DNA from 3 places in the Micromonospora sp. LOL_013 genome. Region 3 is predicted to be linked to each of the others. Evidence: predicted binding sites of a transcription regulator. Region 3 holds the regulator's gene; each other region holds the start of a gene.

Region 1 (5,342 bases), on a different contig from region 3:
GCGACCAGGTGTGAGCGGACCACCGCCCCGTCCGGGTCGTACAGGAAGCGCCGGACCGGGCCGACGTCGACCGGCTCGTCGCCGTCGCCGACCAGGTCCGTGGCCGGCTGTCCGGTACGCAGCAGGGTGGCCCGGCGCGGGGTGTCGGCCAGCGGGCCGCACCAGAACGCCGCCTCGACCACCTCCCGGTCGACGCTGACCCACTCGGCCTCGGCTCCCGGCGGGATCAGCGCGTGGTCGATGCCCGGTGCCACCTTGAGCACGGTGCAGGGCACCCGGGCGACCAACGACCGGACGAAGTCCCACGGCGGGGAGTAGCTGTCCGGGTCGAAGGTGCGCCGACCGCTGCCGGACCGGCGGGCCGGGTCGCAGAAGACCGCGTCGTAGCCGGAGACGTCGACTCCGGTGGCGTCGGCGCAGACCACGTCGACCAGGTGGGCCAGCCCGGTCGCCGCGACGTTGGCGGCGGCGATCGCGGCGGTGGCCGGGTCGGCCTCCACCGCGTACACCCGGATGCCGGCCCGGGCGGCGGCGAGGGTGTCCGCGCCGAGACCGCAACCCAGGTCGGCGAGGTGGCGCACCCCGGCGGCGCGCAACCGGGCGGCGCGCCGGTCGGCGACCACCGACCGGGTGGCCTGCTCCAGGCCGGCGCGGGTGAAGAACATCCGGGCGGCGGCCGGGCCGAACTTGCCGGCCGCGCGGGCGCGCAGCGCGGCCTGGGTGAGTGCGGCGGTCGCCAGCGGTGCCGGCACCCCGGCGGTACGCAGTGCGGTCGCCGCCGCGAGCGGATCCGCCCCGCCCGGCGCGGCCAGCACCTCGGTCGCGGCAACCAGCGCGGCCGCGCCTTCCGGGGCGCGCAGGGCGGCCAGTTCGTCCGGGTGCACCGCGACATTGTCCATGCTCGGCCATCGGGCTAGCACTCCGCACAGGCGACTGCTAATCTGCGGTTAGCACTCTCGGGTCGAGGGTGCCAGCTCGCCGGCTCCCGCCGGTGAGCGAAACGCCAGGCGGTCCGGCACCCGCGACGACGGATCCGCCCGGTGGACATGAGGCAGATTGACGCCGGTTACCCACGTGGCCGGCACCAAAACCAGATACCCCAGGAGGGTATGCCCGTGACTACCGCGACCAAGGTTGCGATCAAGCCGCTCGAGGACCGGATCCTGGTCCAGGCGAACGAGGCTGAGACCACCACGGCGTCGGGCATCGTGATCCCCGACACCGCCAAGGAGAAGCCGCAGGAGGGCACCGTCCTCGCTGTCGGCCCCGGCCGCGTCGACGACAAGGGCAACCGGATCCCGGTTGACGTCAACGTCGGCGACACGGTCATCTACTCGAAGTACGGCGGCACCGAGGTCAAGTACGCCGGCGAGGAGTACCTGGTGCTCTCCGCCCGCGACGTCCTCGCGGTCATCGAGAAGTGACCTACTGCCAGTGCTGAACGCCCCGAAGCCCCAGCCCGGGGCTTCGGGGCGTCGCCCGTTGGCCGGTGCCCGGCAGCCGCCGGCCGGCCGACGGCTAGTGCCTGTGAAGGGAATGTCATGGCGAAGATCCTGAGTTTCTCGGACGACGCCCGGCACCTCTTGGAGCACGGCGTCAACACGCTCGCGGACACGGTCAAGGTCACCCTCGGCCCGCGCGGGCGCAACGTCGTGCTGGACAAGAAGTTCGGCGCTCCGACGATCACCAACGATGGCGTGACCATCGCCAAGGAGATCGAGCTCACCAACCCGTACGAGAACCTCGGTGCGCAGCTGGTCAAGGAGGTGGCGACGAAGACCAACGACGTCGCCGGCGACGGGACCACCACCGCCACCGTGCTCGCCCAGGCGATGGTCCGTGAAGGTCTGCGCAACGTCGCCGCCGGGGCCAACCCGGCCGGCCTCAAGCGCGGCATCGACGCGGCCGCGCAGAAGGTCTCCGACTCTCTGCTGGCCAAGGCGGCAGAGGTGGCCGACAAGGGCTCGACCGCGCAGGTCGCGACGATCTCGGCCCAGGACGCCACGATCGGCGAGCTGATCGCCGAGGCGATGGAGCGGGTCGGCCGCGACGGCGTCATCACCGTCGAGGAAGGCTCCACCCTGGCCACCGAGCTGGAGGTCACCGAGGGCCTGCAGTTCGACAAGGGCTTCATCTCCCCGCACTTCGTCACCGACGCCGAAGCGCAGGAGGCGGTGCTCGAGGACGCGTACATCCTGATCACCACCCAGAAGATCTCCTCGATCGAGGAGCTGCTGCCGCTGCTGGAGAAGATTGCCCAGGACGGCAAGCCGCTGCTGATCGTCGCCGAGGATGTCGACGGGCAGGCGCTGTCCACCCTGGTGGTCAACGCCGTACGCAAGACCGTGAAGATCTGCGCGGTCAAGGCCCCCGGCTTCGGCGACCGGCGCAAGGCGATGCTGCAGGACATGGCGGTCCTGACCGGCGCCGAGCTGATCGCCCCTGAGCTGGGCTACAAGCTCGACGCGGTCGGGCTGGAGTCGCTGGGCCGGGCCCGGCGGATCGTGGTCGACAAGGACACCACCACGGTGGTCGACGGTGCCGGCAACGACTCCGAGGTCGCCGACCGGGTCACTCAGATCCGCAAGGAGATCGACGCGTCCGACTCGGACTGGGACCGGGAAAAGCTCGCCGAGCGGCTGGCCAAGCTCTCCGGTGGCATCGCGGTGATCAAGGCCGGGGCCGCCACCGAGGTGGAGATGAAGGAGCGCAAGCACCGCATCGAGGACGCCATCGCCGCGACCAAGGCCGCGGTCGAGGAGGGCACCATCCCCGGTGGCGGCGCGGCGCTGAGCCAGATCGCCGCCGTGCTCGACGACGACCTCGGCTTCGACGGCGACGAGAAGGTCGGCGTGTCGGTGGTCCGCAAGGCGCTGCACGAGCCGCTGCGGTGGATCGCCCAGAACGCCGGCTACGACGGGTACGTCGTGGTCGGCAAGGTACTCGAAGGCGACTGGGGCCACGGTCTCAACGCCGCCACCGGTGAGTACGTCGATCTGGCCGGGGCCGGCATCATCGATCCGGTGAAGGTGACCCGCAACGCGGTCAGCAACGCCGCGTCGATCGCCGGGCTGCTGCTCACCACCGAGAGCCTCGTGGTGGAGAAGCCGGAGAAGGCCGAGCCGGCCGCCGGCGGCCACGACCACGGGCACGGCCACCAGCACGGTCCCGGTTTCTGACCGGAAGTTCCACCTGCTCCACCCTGGATCCGCGTGATCAGTACGGCCGAGGGCGCACTCCGCCCGAGGTTTCTGATCACGCGGATTCTGCGTATCGTCGGCGGTACCAATGCGCCGTCGACCCGTACGGTGCCGGACAGATGGGTTGGACGTGATGACGCCGGAGCCGACGGTGCCGGACGCGACAGGGCCGGAGCCGACCGGGCCGGAGCCGACCGGGCCAGCTGCGCCGACCGAACCGCCGGGCCGCCTGCCCGGGCCGCTCGCGGCGCTCGCCGGGGTGGCCGCCGCCGCGCTCGCCCTGGGCCTGGCCGAGCTGGTCGCCGTCGGCACCGGCGCCCGCTCGGCACCGCTGGTCGCGGTCGGCGGGGTGGTCGTCGACACCGTCCCCGAGCCGCTGAAACAGTTCGCCATCGACGTGTTCGGCGTACACGACAAGACCGCGCTGCTGATCGGCACCGGCGTACTGCTCGCCGGGTTCGCGGCCGTGATCGGGGTGCTGGCCGCCCGCCGGCTCGCCGTCGGCTTCGCCGGCATCGCGGTCTTCGGCGTGATCGGCGCGGTGGCCGCGCTCACCCGGCCCGGCGCCGGGCCGGCCGCCGTCCTGCCGGCGGTGATCGGCGTGTCCGCCGCCGCGCTGCTGCTCTGGGCGTTGCTCGCCGGCCCGCTGCGGCCGGCCGCAGCCGCGTCGCCCGCCGAACCGGCGTCGGTACCGGTGCGGCCCGGTGCCGGCACCGCCGACCGGCGCCGGTTCCTGTCCAGCGTCGGCGTGTCGGTCGGCGCCGCCCTGATCACCGGTGCCGGCGGTCGCTGGCTGGCGCAACGCCGGGGGGTGGCGACCGCCCGGTCCGCCGTGACGCTGCCCGCCCCGGTCGACGCCGCGCCGCCGCTGCCTTCCGGTGTGGATCCGGCGGCGCCGGGGCTGAGCCGGTACGTCACCACCAACCGTGACTTCTACCGGATCGACACCGCGCTGGCCGTTCCCCAGGTCGACCCGGACGAATGGCAACTGCGGATCCACGGCCGGGTGACCAACCCGATCACCCTGAGCTACGCCGACCTGCTCGGGATGGACCTGGTGGAGCGGTACGTCACGCTGGCCTGTGTCTCGAACGAGGTGGGCGGGGATCTCATCGGCAACGCCCGCTGGCTCGGCGTACCGGTGCGGGACCTGCTGGTCGAGGCGGGCCCGCTGCCCGGAGCCGACCAGGTCGTCGGCCGGTCCGTCGACGGCTGGACCTGCGGCACCCCGACCGAGGCGCTGCTGGACGGGCGGGACGCGCTGCTCGCGGTCGGGATGAACGGTCAACCGCTGCCGGTCGAGCACGGTTTCCCGGTCCGCATGGTGGTGCCCGGCCTCTACGGCTACGTCTCCGCCTGCAAGTGGGTCACCGAGCTGCAGTTGACCAGCTTCGCCGACTTCGACGCGTACTGGGTGCCGCGTGGCTGGGCGGCGGAGGGTCCGATCAAGACCCAGTCCCGGATCGACACCCCCCGGGTCCGCGCCGAACTGTCCGCCGGCACCGTGCCGGTGGCCGGGGTGGCGTGGGCCCCGCACCGGGGCATCAGCGGCGTCGAGGTACGGGTGGACGACGGCCCCTGGCGGCCGGCCGAGCTGGCCCCGGCGGTCTCCGCGGACACCTGGGTGCAGTGGGTCTGGCAGTGGCCGGCGACCTCGGGTGAGCACCTGCTGCAGGTCCGGGCGACCGACGGGACCGGCGCCACCCAGCCCGAACTACGCCAACCGGTCGCCCCGGACGGGGCGACCGGCTGGCACTCAATCCGCGTCACAGTCCAGTAGGGATGTTCGAAACCGTGGCCGTGGTCAGGCGGCGGTGGCCGAGTCCGCCGGCTGCGGCCTGACGGCGGTCGATTCCGGCCGGCGCTGAGCCGGTACGGTCGACTTGTGCGGCCGGCCCAGCCGGGCCTCCAGCCGTTGCACGTCGACCCGGCCGCCGCGGCGGTCAGCGAGATCTTCCCAGCCGAGGGCGATCAGCCGGAGCCGTTCCGACTCGCTGAAACCGCCCCACACCCCGTACGGCTCGCGAACCGACAGGGCGTGCGCGGCGCACTCTGCGCGGACCGGGCAGGTCCGGCAGACCGCCTTGGCTCCCGACTCCCGGCGGTTGCGTGACGACCCTCGCTCACCGTCGGGGTGGAAGA
Region 2 (5,342 bases), on a different contig from region 3:
GCCGGGCTGTCCGTCGGCGGACCGCTGGCCCTGCTCGACCCGGAAGAGGTATCGCTGCTCCTGGCCATCGGCCGTGACCTACCGTTCTGGGCGTCGGTCGGTGCCGGCGTCGGAATGGCGCTGGCACTCGCGTTGGGTGTCGGCCTCGGCTTCGGTCTCGGTCGGCGGCGGGCGGGTCGACCACCACGGCTGGCAGGTCGACCACTGCGGCGGGTGGCGGTGGCCACCGTCGTGGTGCTGGCGGCGGCCGGTGCCGCCGTGCACCTCGCCGTCGGGCAGCCGGGGCTGCACGGCGAACGGCTGTTCGTGATGCTGCGGGAACAGGCCGATCTGTCCGACGTGCCGCGCGGCACCGGACCGCAGGCCCGCGACGAACGGGTCCGGACGGTCTTCCAACGGCTGGTCGACACCGCCGAGGCCAGCCAGGCCGACCTGCGCGACGATCTGGACCGGTGGGGGCTGTCCTACTCGCCGTACTACCTGGTCAACGCGATCGAGGTGGACGCCGGGCCGGCGCTGCGGCCCTGGCTGACCCGGCGGGACGACGTCGACCGGGTGCTGATCAGTCAGCAACTGCGGCCGCTGCCGGCCACGGTCGAGCCCGAACGGGGCGACCAGCCCGCTCCGCGTACCCCGCCGTGGAACATCACCATGCTCGGTGCCGAACGGGTCTGGACGGAGCTCGGTGTCGACGGCGCCGGCATCGTGGTCGGCGCCTCGGACTCCGGGGTGGACGGCGACCATCCGGCGCTCGCGGACGGGTTCCGGGGCGGCGACGACTCCTGGTTCGACCCGTGGAACGGCACCGGTACCCCGACCGACAACAACGGACACGGCACCCACACGCTCGGCTCGGCCGTCGGCGACACCTCGATCGGCGTCGCCCCGGGTGCGTCCTGGGTCGGCTGTGTCAACCTGGACCGCAACCTCGGCAACCCGGCACGCTACCTGGACTGCCTGCAGTTCATGCTGGCCCCGTTCCCGACCGGGGGCGACCCGTTCGCCGACGGGCGACCGGAACGCGCTCCGCACGTGCTCACCAACTCCTGGGGCTGCCCCGAGCTGGAAGGCTGCGACCTGAGTTCGCTGCGGCCGGCCTCCGAGGCGCTGGCCGCCGCCGGGCTGATGATGGTGGCCGCGGCCGGCAACACCGGCCCGTTCTGCAGCTCGGTCGATGACCCGCCGGCCCCGTACACCGATGTGCTGACCGTCGGCGCGGTAGACGCCGACCGGGAGGTTACCGACTTCTCCAGCCGGGGCCCGGCGCCGGACGGCACCGTCAAACCGGACCTGGTGGCACCGGGCGCCGACGTGCTGTCGGCGATGCCCGGCGGCGGGTACGCGGCGCTGGACGGTACGTCGATGGCGACCCCGCAGGTGGCCGGGGTGGTGGCGCTGCTGTGGTCGGCGCGACCGGAGCTGATTGGTGACCTGGACGGCACGGCGCGGATCCTGCGGCAGACCGCCGCCGAGGCCGGCCTCGGCGGCGGTGACAGCTGCGGTGACCCGGCGAACCTCACCGGCGCCGGTCTGGTCGACGCGTACGCGGCGGTGCAGGCCGCCCGGTCCGGCGGCTGATCGCCGCTGGGCCGGAGACGCCGCAGGGCGGTTACCGGGAAGCTGCCCGGTAACCGCCCTGCGGTTCTGTCGCTACTACGGCGTGGCTGGACTCAGAAGTCCATCTCGCCGCCGCCCGGCGCACCCGCCGGGGCCGGGGTCTTCTCCGGCTTGTCCGCCACCACGGCTTCGGTGGTCAGGAACAGCGCCGCGATCGACGAGGCGTTCTGCAGCGCCGACCGGGTCACCTTGGCCGGGTCGATGATGCCCGCTTGCAGCAGGTCCACGTAGTCGCCGTTGGCGGCGTTGAGGCCGTGGCCGGCCTCCAGGTTGCGGACCTTCTCCACCACGACGCCGCCTTCGAGGCCGGCGTTGACGGCAATCTGCCGCAGCGGGGCGTCCAGCGCGATCTTCACGATCTGCGCGCCGGTCGCCTCGTCGCCGACCAGGTCGAGCTTGTCGAAGGCGGTCTTGCCGGCCTGCACCAGAGCGACGCCACCACCGGGGACGATGCCCTCCTCGACGGCTGCCTTGGCGTTGCGCACCGCGTCCTCGATGCGGTGCTTGCGCTCCTTGAGCTCCACCTCGGTGGCCGCGCCGACCTTGATCACCGCGACGCCGCCGGCCAGCTTGGCCAGCCGCTCCTGCAGCTTCTCGCGGTCGTAGTCGGAGTCGCTCTTCTCGATCTCGGCCCGGATCTGGTTGACCCGGCCCTGGATCTGCTCGGCGTCGCCGGCACCGTCGACGACCGTGGTCTCGTCCTTGGTCACCTGGACCTTGCGGGCCCGGCCCAGCATGTCGATGGTCACCGCGTCGAGCTTCAGGCCGAGCTCCTCGCTGACGACCTGGCCGCCGGTGAGGATCGAGATGTCGGTCAGCATCGCCTTGCGGCGGTCACCGAAGCCGGGAGCCTTGACGGCAACCGACTTGAAGGTGCCGCGCACCTTGTTGACGATCAGGGTGGCCAGCGCCTCGCCCTCGACGTCCTCGGCGATGATCAGCAGCGGCTTGCCCGACTGCATGATCTTTTCCAGGATCGGGAGCAGGTCCTTGACCGAGGAGATCTTGCTGTTGACGATCAGGATGTAGGGGTCGTCGAGGACGGCCTCCATCCGCTCCGGGTCGGTCCAGAAGTAAGGCGAGATGTAGCCCTTGTCGAAGCGCATACCCTCGGTGAGCTCCAGCTCCAGGCCGAAGGTGTTGCTCTCCTCGACGGTGATGACGCCTTCCTTGCCGACCTTGTCCATCGCCTCGGCGATGATCTCGCCGACGCTGGCGTCTCCGGCGGAGATCGACGCGGTGGACGCGATCTGCTCCTTGGTCTCCACGTCCTTGGCGAGCTTGCTCAGCTCCTCCGCGACGTTGGCGACGGCGGCCTCGATGCCCCGCTTCAGGGCCATCGGGTTCGCGCCGGCCGCGACGTTGCGCAGGCCCTCGCGGACCAGGGCCTGGGCCAGGACGGTCGCCGTCGTCGTGCCGTCACCGGCCACGTCGTCGGTCTTCTTGGCGACCTCCTTGACCAGCTCGGCGCCGATCTTCTCGTACGGGTCCTCGAGCTCGATCTCCTTGGCGATGCTCACACCATCGTTGGTGATGGTGGGAGCGCCCCACTTCTTTTCGAGCACGACGTTGCGGCCCTTCGGGCCCAGCGTCACCTTGACGGCGTCGGCGAGGGTGTTCATGCCCCGCTCGAGACCGCGGCGCGCCTCTTCGTCGAACGCGATCATCTTGGCCATACGGCGTTGTCCTCCTGGACGCTCGCAGCACCGGAGCCGGTCAGCTCCGCCATGCCGCCTGCTCTACGCACCTTCGGACGTCGCTACCCAATGACAGTGACGTCCGCCGGCCGGGCCGGATAGCCCGCGACGACCGGCCATCTCCGTCACCCCGCGAAGCGGGACGACGGCGGTGGCCCCACCGCCCCGACCTTTGGCACTCCCGGTTGGCGAGTGCCAATCCTTGTTTAGCACTCTCCCCTGTCGAGTGCAAGCGAACAGCAACTTGCCGCCCGACGTACCCCTTCGGGCCGCACGGCCGCAGACGGCGGTCACGGTCAAGATCGGGTGGGCAGGATCGCCGGGCGGCGAAACGATGAAAGGCGCCGGCTCCACGAGGAGAACCGACGCCTTGCGGGTGCGCAGACCTGTGTCGAGCTATCAGCTACGTCGCCGTCCGGTCGGGCGGCCGCACCGGCCACCGGACGCGCAGTTGGCCAGCAGGGTGACCGCGCCGGCCAGCAGGGTGACTAGGCGATGACCCGGACCCTCTCCGCCTGAGGACCCTTCTGCCCCTGAGCGATCTCGAACTCGACGCGCTGCCCGTCGTCGAGCGCCTTGTAACCGTCCATCTCGATGGCGGAGAAGTGGACGAAGACGTCCTGACCCCCGTCGACCGCGATGAAACCGTAGCCCTTTTCGCTGTTGAACCACTTCACGGTGCCCTGTGCCACGGTGCACTTCCTCACTTCTGTCGTGCCGGGCCTCTGCCGGCCCTCTGACCGGCGTGTTCGCCGGCCGGAGCCACCGATCGGGACTCTCGTACGGGTTGCCCGAGTACAGCAGCCGGAATCGCACGCTACACGAGGTCTGACGGCACCGCACTATCCCAAAAGGGGACATCAACCCCCAGTCAAGTCTCCCTGGCACCACATTTCGTTGACCACGTGTGTCCCGTACACCGCAGAACGTGAAGCCCGGACGGCATCGCGCGCCTGGCAGCCGGGCCGCCCGACGGTCGGACCGCACCGCGCCCCGACGCGACCGCGTCCGCCAACGCCACCCGGCGGCCGCCGCCGTCGGGCTACTCATCGTGCTGTCGGCGTTCACCGGCGGCCTGCCCGGGGACGCCGGCAAACCACCGCCGCGCGAGCCGGGCTGGACCGTCGCCGACCAGGACCACGACCACCAGCAGCGCAGCGTGTTGCTGCGCGCCGGCCCGGTGCCGACACCGACCGACGGATTCTTCTCCTGGGCGGCGCTGAACCGGCGTACCGGGCTGATCACCGGGTCACCGAACTTCACCGCGCAGAGCGACACCATGTCGTTGATCAAGGTGTGGCTGGCTGCCGACGACCTGCGCCGCGCCGACGAGCAGGGCAACATGCTCCGGACACCCCAGCTGGCCCAGCTGTCGTCGATCATCCGGGACAGCGACAATCCCGGCGCGGACGCCACCTACGACCGGGTCGGTGGCCGGGAGTCCATCGAGCGGATGGTACGGCTCTGCGGGCTGACCGACTCGGCCCCGGAGCGCGACCGGTGGAGCAACACGGTCGTTTCCGCCCGCGATGTCACCAGGCTGGGGCGCTGCATCGCCGACGGACGGGCGGCCGGGCCGCAGTGGACGCCGTGGCTGCTGTCCGAGATGCGCGCCGTCCGCGGCGCAGGCGACTTCGGCCCACGGGACGCGCTCACCGCCGAGTACGCGGCCACCATCGCCATCAAGAACGGCTGGCTGCTGCGCGACGAGGACGGGCTCTGGCACATCAGCTGCCTCGCGATCGGGGAGACCTGGGTGATCGGCGCGCTGGCCCGCTACCCCGGGCGGCAGGGGCTCGACCACGGCATCGCCTACTGCCGGCAACTCGGCACGGCTTTGCTGCTGGTCGCGTGACCCCGTTGCCGGCGAGGGCGCGACCGTCGGCGGCTGGTGGCGTGACCGGTACGGGCCGGGCCGAAGGCGGGATTCCGGTTGTCTGCGAAGCCGCGCCGGGCGAGCATGCCGACGTGGAAACTGGGACCGGCCCCGCTCACGTCGTACCGCCGGTGGCCGCGGTCCGGCGGATC
Region 3 (5,342 bases):
TCCTGGTCGACCAGCAGCACCGACAGCTCCGCGAGCGGGTTGACGCCCATCTCGTCCAGCGCGTGACGGGCGACGGCGAGCACCGCGTCGGTGTCGACGTCGATTCCGGACTCGTTGGCGATCTCGATGGACACGTATCTCTCCCGAAGCTCTATCGACGCCGGTTCGCCCGGCCGCCGTGGGCGGTCCGGCCCTGGACCGCGTGGACGCCCTGATTCTGCTGTGCCTCGCGGTCGGCGTCCCACCGGGCGTACGCGTCGACGATGTCGCTGACCAGCCGGTGGCGCACCACGTCGGTGCTGGACAGCTGCGCGAAGTGCACATCGTCCAGGCCGGTGAGGATGTCCCGCACGGTACGCAGCCCGCTGGAGGTGCCACCGGGCAGGTCGACCTGGGTGATGTCGCCGGTGACCACGATCCGGGAACCGAAGCCGAGCCGGGTCAAAAACATCTTCATCTGCTCGGCCGTGGTGTTCTGCGCCTCGTCGAGGATGATGAAGGCGTCGTTGAGGGTCCGACCCCGCATGTAGGCCAGCGGCGCGACCTCGATGGTCCCGGCCGCCATCAGCTTCGGGATGGAGTCGGGGTCGAGCATGTCGTGCAGCGCGTCGTAGAGCGGACGCAGGTAGGGGTCGATCTTCTCGTAGAGCGTGCCGGGCAGGAAGCCGAGCCGCTCACCGGCCTCGACCGCCGGCCGGGTCAGGATGATCCGGTTGACCTGCTTGGCCTGCAGTGCCTGCACCGCCTTGGCCATCGCGAGGTAGGTCTTGCCGGTGCCGGCGGGGCCGATGCCGAAGACGATGGTGTGCGCGTCGATCGCATCCACGTACCGCTTCTGGCCCAGGGTCTTGGGCCGGATGGTCCGCCCGCGCCGGGAGAGGATGTTGAGGGTGAGCACGTCGGCGGGGCGTTCGCTGCCGCCCTGCGCCAGCATGCCGACGGTACGCCGGACCGCGTCGGTGGTCAGCGTCTCGCCCTTGGCGATGAGCTCGAGCAGCTCACTGAACAACCGCTCGGCCACCGCGTTGTCCGACGGCACACCGGTGATGGTGATCTCGTTGCCGCGTACGTGGACGTCGCTGGCGAGGGACTGCTCGACCAGCCGCAGGATCTCGTCGCCTGCGCCGAGCAGGTTGACCATGATCTGCGGGTCCGGGACGGTGATCCTGGTCTGCACCCGGGCCTGCCCGGGAGGTGGAGTGCCGGTCATGGGTCGGCCTGACGGCCTTTCGCACCTGCTTCCATTTCAGCGCCCCGACCCGGTCGGCCGCGGCGGGCGGACTTGCTGCCATCGTATCCGCTCAACGCCCGGCGCAGCGGCTCCATTTCCGCCGGTCGTCACCGGGACAGCAGCGGACCGAGCGGTGCCCCACCGAGCACGTGGGCGTGCACGTGGAACACCTCCTGACCGGCGTACCGGCCGGTGTTGAAGATCAACCGGAAGCCGTCCGCAGCGAGCCCTTCGGCCTGCGCCACCGCGGCCGCCGTGGCCAGCAGCTCGCCCGCGACGGCGGGGTCTGCGGCGGCCAGGGCGGCGACGTCGGGGTGGTGCTGCTTCGGTATCACCAGCACGTGGGTCGGTGCCTGCGGGTGGAGGTCCCGGAACGCGACCGTGTTGGCCCCGTCGTACAGCAGGGTGGTCGGCAGTTCCCCGGCGGCGATCCGGCAGAAGACACAGTTGTCGCTCACCCGACGGATGGTAGCGGTGATCGGGTCCGGCCGGTCCACCGCCGCGCTACCAGCGCCCCAGCCGACCGGAGAGCAGGGCGAGTGCCGCGACACCGGCGGTCGACGTCCGCAGCACCGCCGGGCCGAGCCGCACCGGCCGGGCCCCGGCGTCAACGAAGGTGGCCAGCTCGGCGTCGTCGATCCCGCCTTCCGGCCCCACCACCAGCAGCACCGACCCGGTGGTCGGCAGGTCGGCGACGGCCAGCCGCTGCTGCGCCGACTCGTGCAGGACGAAGCCGGCGGCGGACGCCGTGCACCGGGCGGCGACCGCGTCGGTGGGCTCGGCCGGCTGCTGGTCGGAGCCGCCGATCGTCGGCAGCCACGGCCGGCGGGCCTGTTTGGTGGCCTCCCGCGCGGTGTCGACCCATCGTCGCCGGGCGCGGGCACCACGGTCGTCGCGCCAGCGGGTCACCGATCGGGCGGCCGCCCACGGGACGATCTCGTCGACCCCGACCTCGGTCATCGCCTGCACCGCCAGCTCACCCCGGTCGCCCTTGGCAATGCCCTGCGCCACCACCAGCCGGGGGTCGGCGGCGCTGACCTGCCCGGTGTCGAGGATCCGCAGGTCGAGCTGGTGCCGGCCGACAGCCTCGACCACCGCGTCGGCGACGCCGCCGCGCCCGTCGGCGAGCCGCAGCCGCTCGCCGAGACGCAGGCGGACCACCGTGGCGGCGTGGTGGCCCTCCGGCCCGTCGAGGGTGTGGGTCGGCCCGGTCGGCAGGCGGTCGACGAGAAACAGCGGGGCGCTCACGTCGGATCGGTCCTCCGCTGCTGCTCGCTGGCCGGACGGCGGGTCAGCCGTGGCCGTTGAACGCGTCGCGCATGCGGGAGAAGAATCCGCCCTGCTTGGTCAGCTCGGCGACCTCCTCGCCCCGGGCCTTGGCGAACTCCCGCAGCGTCCGCTCCTGCTCGGCGTCGAGCTTGGTCGGGGTACGCACGTCGAGGTGCACGTAGAGGTCACCGCGGCCGGTGCCGCGCAGATGCGGCACGCCGCGCCCGCGCAGCCGCAGCGTGGCACCCGGCTGGGTGCCCGGCTTGACGTCCACCGGCTCGTCGCTGTCCAGGGTCCGGATGGTCAGCCGGGTGCCGAGCGCCGCGGCGGTCATCGGCACGGTGACCCGGCAGTGCAGGTCGTCGCCCTTGCGGGAGTAGACGTCGTGCGGCTGCTCGTGGATCTCGACGTACAGGTCACCGGCCGTGCCCCCGCCCGGCCCGACCTCGCCCTGCTGGGCCAGCCGGATCCGCATCCCGTCCTCCACCCCGGCGGGGATCTTGACGGTCAGCGAACGTCGGGTCCGCACCCGGCCGTCGCCGGAACAGGTGGTGCAGGGGTGCGGGATGACGGTGCCGTAGCCCTGGCAGGCGACGCAGGGCCGAGACGAGACCACCTGGCCGAGGAAGGTCCGTTGCACGGACTGGACCTCGCCGCGCCCGCCGCACGCCTCGCAGGTCGCCAGGTGGGTGCCGGCTGCGGTGCCCGCGCCGGAGCATGTGGTGCAGATCACCGCCGTGTCGACGGTGATCGGCGCTTCCACGCCGAACGCGGTGTCGGTCAGATCGAGCTCCAGGCGCAGGATCGCGTCGGCGCCTGGGCGGGTCCGCGACCTCGGCCCACGGGAGCCGGCCGCCGCCCCGAAGAAGGCGTCCATGATGTCCTGGAAGCCGACGAAGGGCCCGGCCCCGCCGGGGCCGCCGCCGGGCGCGCCGCCGGGTGCCAACGGGTCGCCACCGAGATCGACGATCTGCCGCTTCTGGTCGTCGGAGAGCACCTCGTACGCGGCGTTGATGTCCTTGAACTTGTCAGCCGCCACCGGATCCGGATTGACGTCCGGATGGTACTGCCGGGCCAACTTGCGGTAGGCCCGCTTGATGTCGTCAGCGGAGGCGTCCCGGCTCACGCCGAGAATCCCGTAGTAGTCCTTGGCCACTGCGTCTGGTGTCCTCATGTGTCAGTCTCGCATGTGCAGTTCGCCGGGTCGTTTTGATCCTGCCCGCCGGTCAGTTCTGCGCCAGCAGATCGCCGACGTAGCGTGCCACGGCGCGAACCGTGGCGATGGTGCCGGGGTAGTCCATCCGGGTGGGCCCCAGCACGCCGAGGCCACCGACCATAACGGTGCCCGGACCGTAACCGGTGCTGACCACGGATGCGGCCCGCAGGTTGTCAACCTCGTTCTCGTCGCCGATGCGGACCCGCAGGGTGCTCGGCTCCACCTCGCCGATCAGCTTGAGCAGGACGACCTCCTCCTCCAGTGCCTCCAGTATCGGACGCAGGGAGCCCTGGAAGTCGAGTAGTCCCCCTCTGGCCAGGTTAGCGGTCCCGGCCAGGGCGAGGCGTTCCTCGTGCCGCTCGACCAGCGTCTCCAGCAGGACCGTCGAAAGCGTGGTCATCGCCGGTCGCAGGTCCGCTGGCACCTCGTCGACCAACGCCTGGACCAACGGCGGAGTGTCGGAGAGCCGACAGCCGTCGAGCTTCTCGTTGGCCAGCCGACGCAGGTCGGTCACGTCGTCGGCACTGATCGGGGCCGGCAGCTCCACCAGTCGCTGCTCGACCCGGCCGGTGTCGACGATCAGGACCAGCATCAGCCGAGTGGTCGAGATCGGCACCAGCTCCAGGTGCCGGACCGACGACCGGGACAGGCTCGGGTACTGCACCACCGCGACCTGGCGGGTGAGCTGGGCGAGCAGCCGGACGGTGCGGTGCACGACGTCGTCGAGGTCGACGGCGCCGACGAGGAAGCGTTCGATCGCCCTGCGCTCGGCCGGGCTGAGCGGTTTCACCCGGGACAGCCGGTCGACGAACAACCGGTAGCCACGGTCGGTCGGGACCCGCCCGGCGCTGGTGTGCGGCTGCCGAATGTAGCCCTCCTCCTCCAGCACCGCCATGTCGTTGCGGACGGTCGCCGGTGACACTCCAAGCTGGTGCCGCTCGACCAGCGCCTTGCTGCCGACCGGCTCCTGGGTGGCGACGTAGTCCTCGACGATCGCCCGGAGCACGTCGAGTTTGCGGTCGTCGAGACCCATCTGCACCTCCTTCGCCGGCACCGGTCGGACCGGTCACCGGTCGGACCGGTCCGAGGCTACGGTCCCGGCCGTCGCGGCGGCCGGTGGGTGGCCGGACCAACGACGCCCCTGCTGGCACTCGCCGGCTGTGAGTGCCAGCATACGTCGATCGGGCCGGGCCGGCGATGATCAGTTCGCCGGGCGGGGGCGTACCGGGCGATATGTCACCAAGCGCACTCACCCGGGTCGGATCGGTCGGCCGGCGGGGCTCCGCAAGCCGGCCGGCGGGCCAGAGAAGCCGGCCGGCGGGCCCCACACAAGCCGACCGACCAGCGGAGACGGCCTGCCCGGACGGGAAAATCGTCGGCGGGGCTAACTGGCGCGGCTTGATCCCTCCCCCTACCGTGTCGGGCATGACTGAACCACCTCGCCCACCAGGGGAGAACGGTCCCGGCGGCATGCCGCAGGACCCCAACTCCCCGCCGCCACCTCCAGCGTCCTACTCGATGCCGGGCGAGGCCTCCTCTCCCGGATACCCCCCGCAGCCCGGCGGCGCGAGCCCGCCCCCCGGCGGATACCCCCCGCCCGGCGGTTTTCCGCCTGGCGGTCCGGCG

What was found. Region 3 encodes HrcA, which represses chaperone genes, less so after heat shock. Its sites were predicted from a motif close to GGTTNGCACNCTCNNNNNGAGNGTGCNAACC; they were not measured.
Region 1: the regulator HrcA is predicted to act here: its motif matches at 946-976, upstream of groES (co-chaperone GroES).
Region 2: the regulator HrcA is predicted to act here: its motif matches at 3,485-3,515, upstream of groL (chaperonin GroEL).

Annotation. Positions count from the first base shown of each region.
Region 1 is NZ_JBHMIQ010000001.1:152,963-158,304, forward strand. It holds gene ACFHWS_RS00790 (THUMP-like domain-containing protein) at 1-899, opposite strand, end outside; gene groES (co-chaperone GroES) at 1,110-1,424, shown strand; gene groL (chaperonin GroEL) at 1,542-3,179, shown strand; gene ACFHWS_RS00805 (molybdopterin-dependent oxidoreductase) at 3,430-4,980, shown strand; gene ACFHWS_RS00810 (WhiB family transcriptional regulator) at 5,005-5,342, opposite strand, start outside.
Region 2 is NZ_JBHMIQ010000036.1:35,012-40,353, reverse strand. It holds gene ACFHWS_RS22215 (S8 family serine peptidase) at 1-1,578, shown strand, start outside; gene groL (chaperonin GroEL) at 1,671-3,293, opposite strand; gene ACFHWS_RS22205 (cold-shock protein) at 3,803-4,006, opposite strand; gene ACFHWS_RS22200 (serine hydrolase) at 4,243-5,169, shown strand.
Region 3 is NZ_JBHMIQ010000013.1:86,027-91,368, forward strand. It holds gene ybeY (rRNA maturation RNase YbeY) at 1-134, opposite strand, end outside; gene ACFHWS_RS10960 (PhoH family protein) at 152-1,210, opposite strand; gene ACFHWS_RS10965 (HIT domain-containing protein) at 1,339-1,689, opposite strand; gene ACFHWS_RS10970 (16S rRNA (uracil(1498)-N(3))-methyltransferase) at 1,736-2,479, opposite strand; gene dnaJ (molecular chaperone DnaJ) at 2,523-3,656, opposite strand; gene hrcA (heat-inducible transcriptional repressor HrcA) at 3,727-4,749, opposite strand; gene ACFHWS_RS10985 (DUF4870 domain-containing protein) at 5,142-5,342, shown strand, end outside.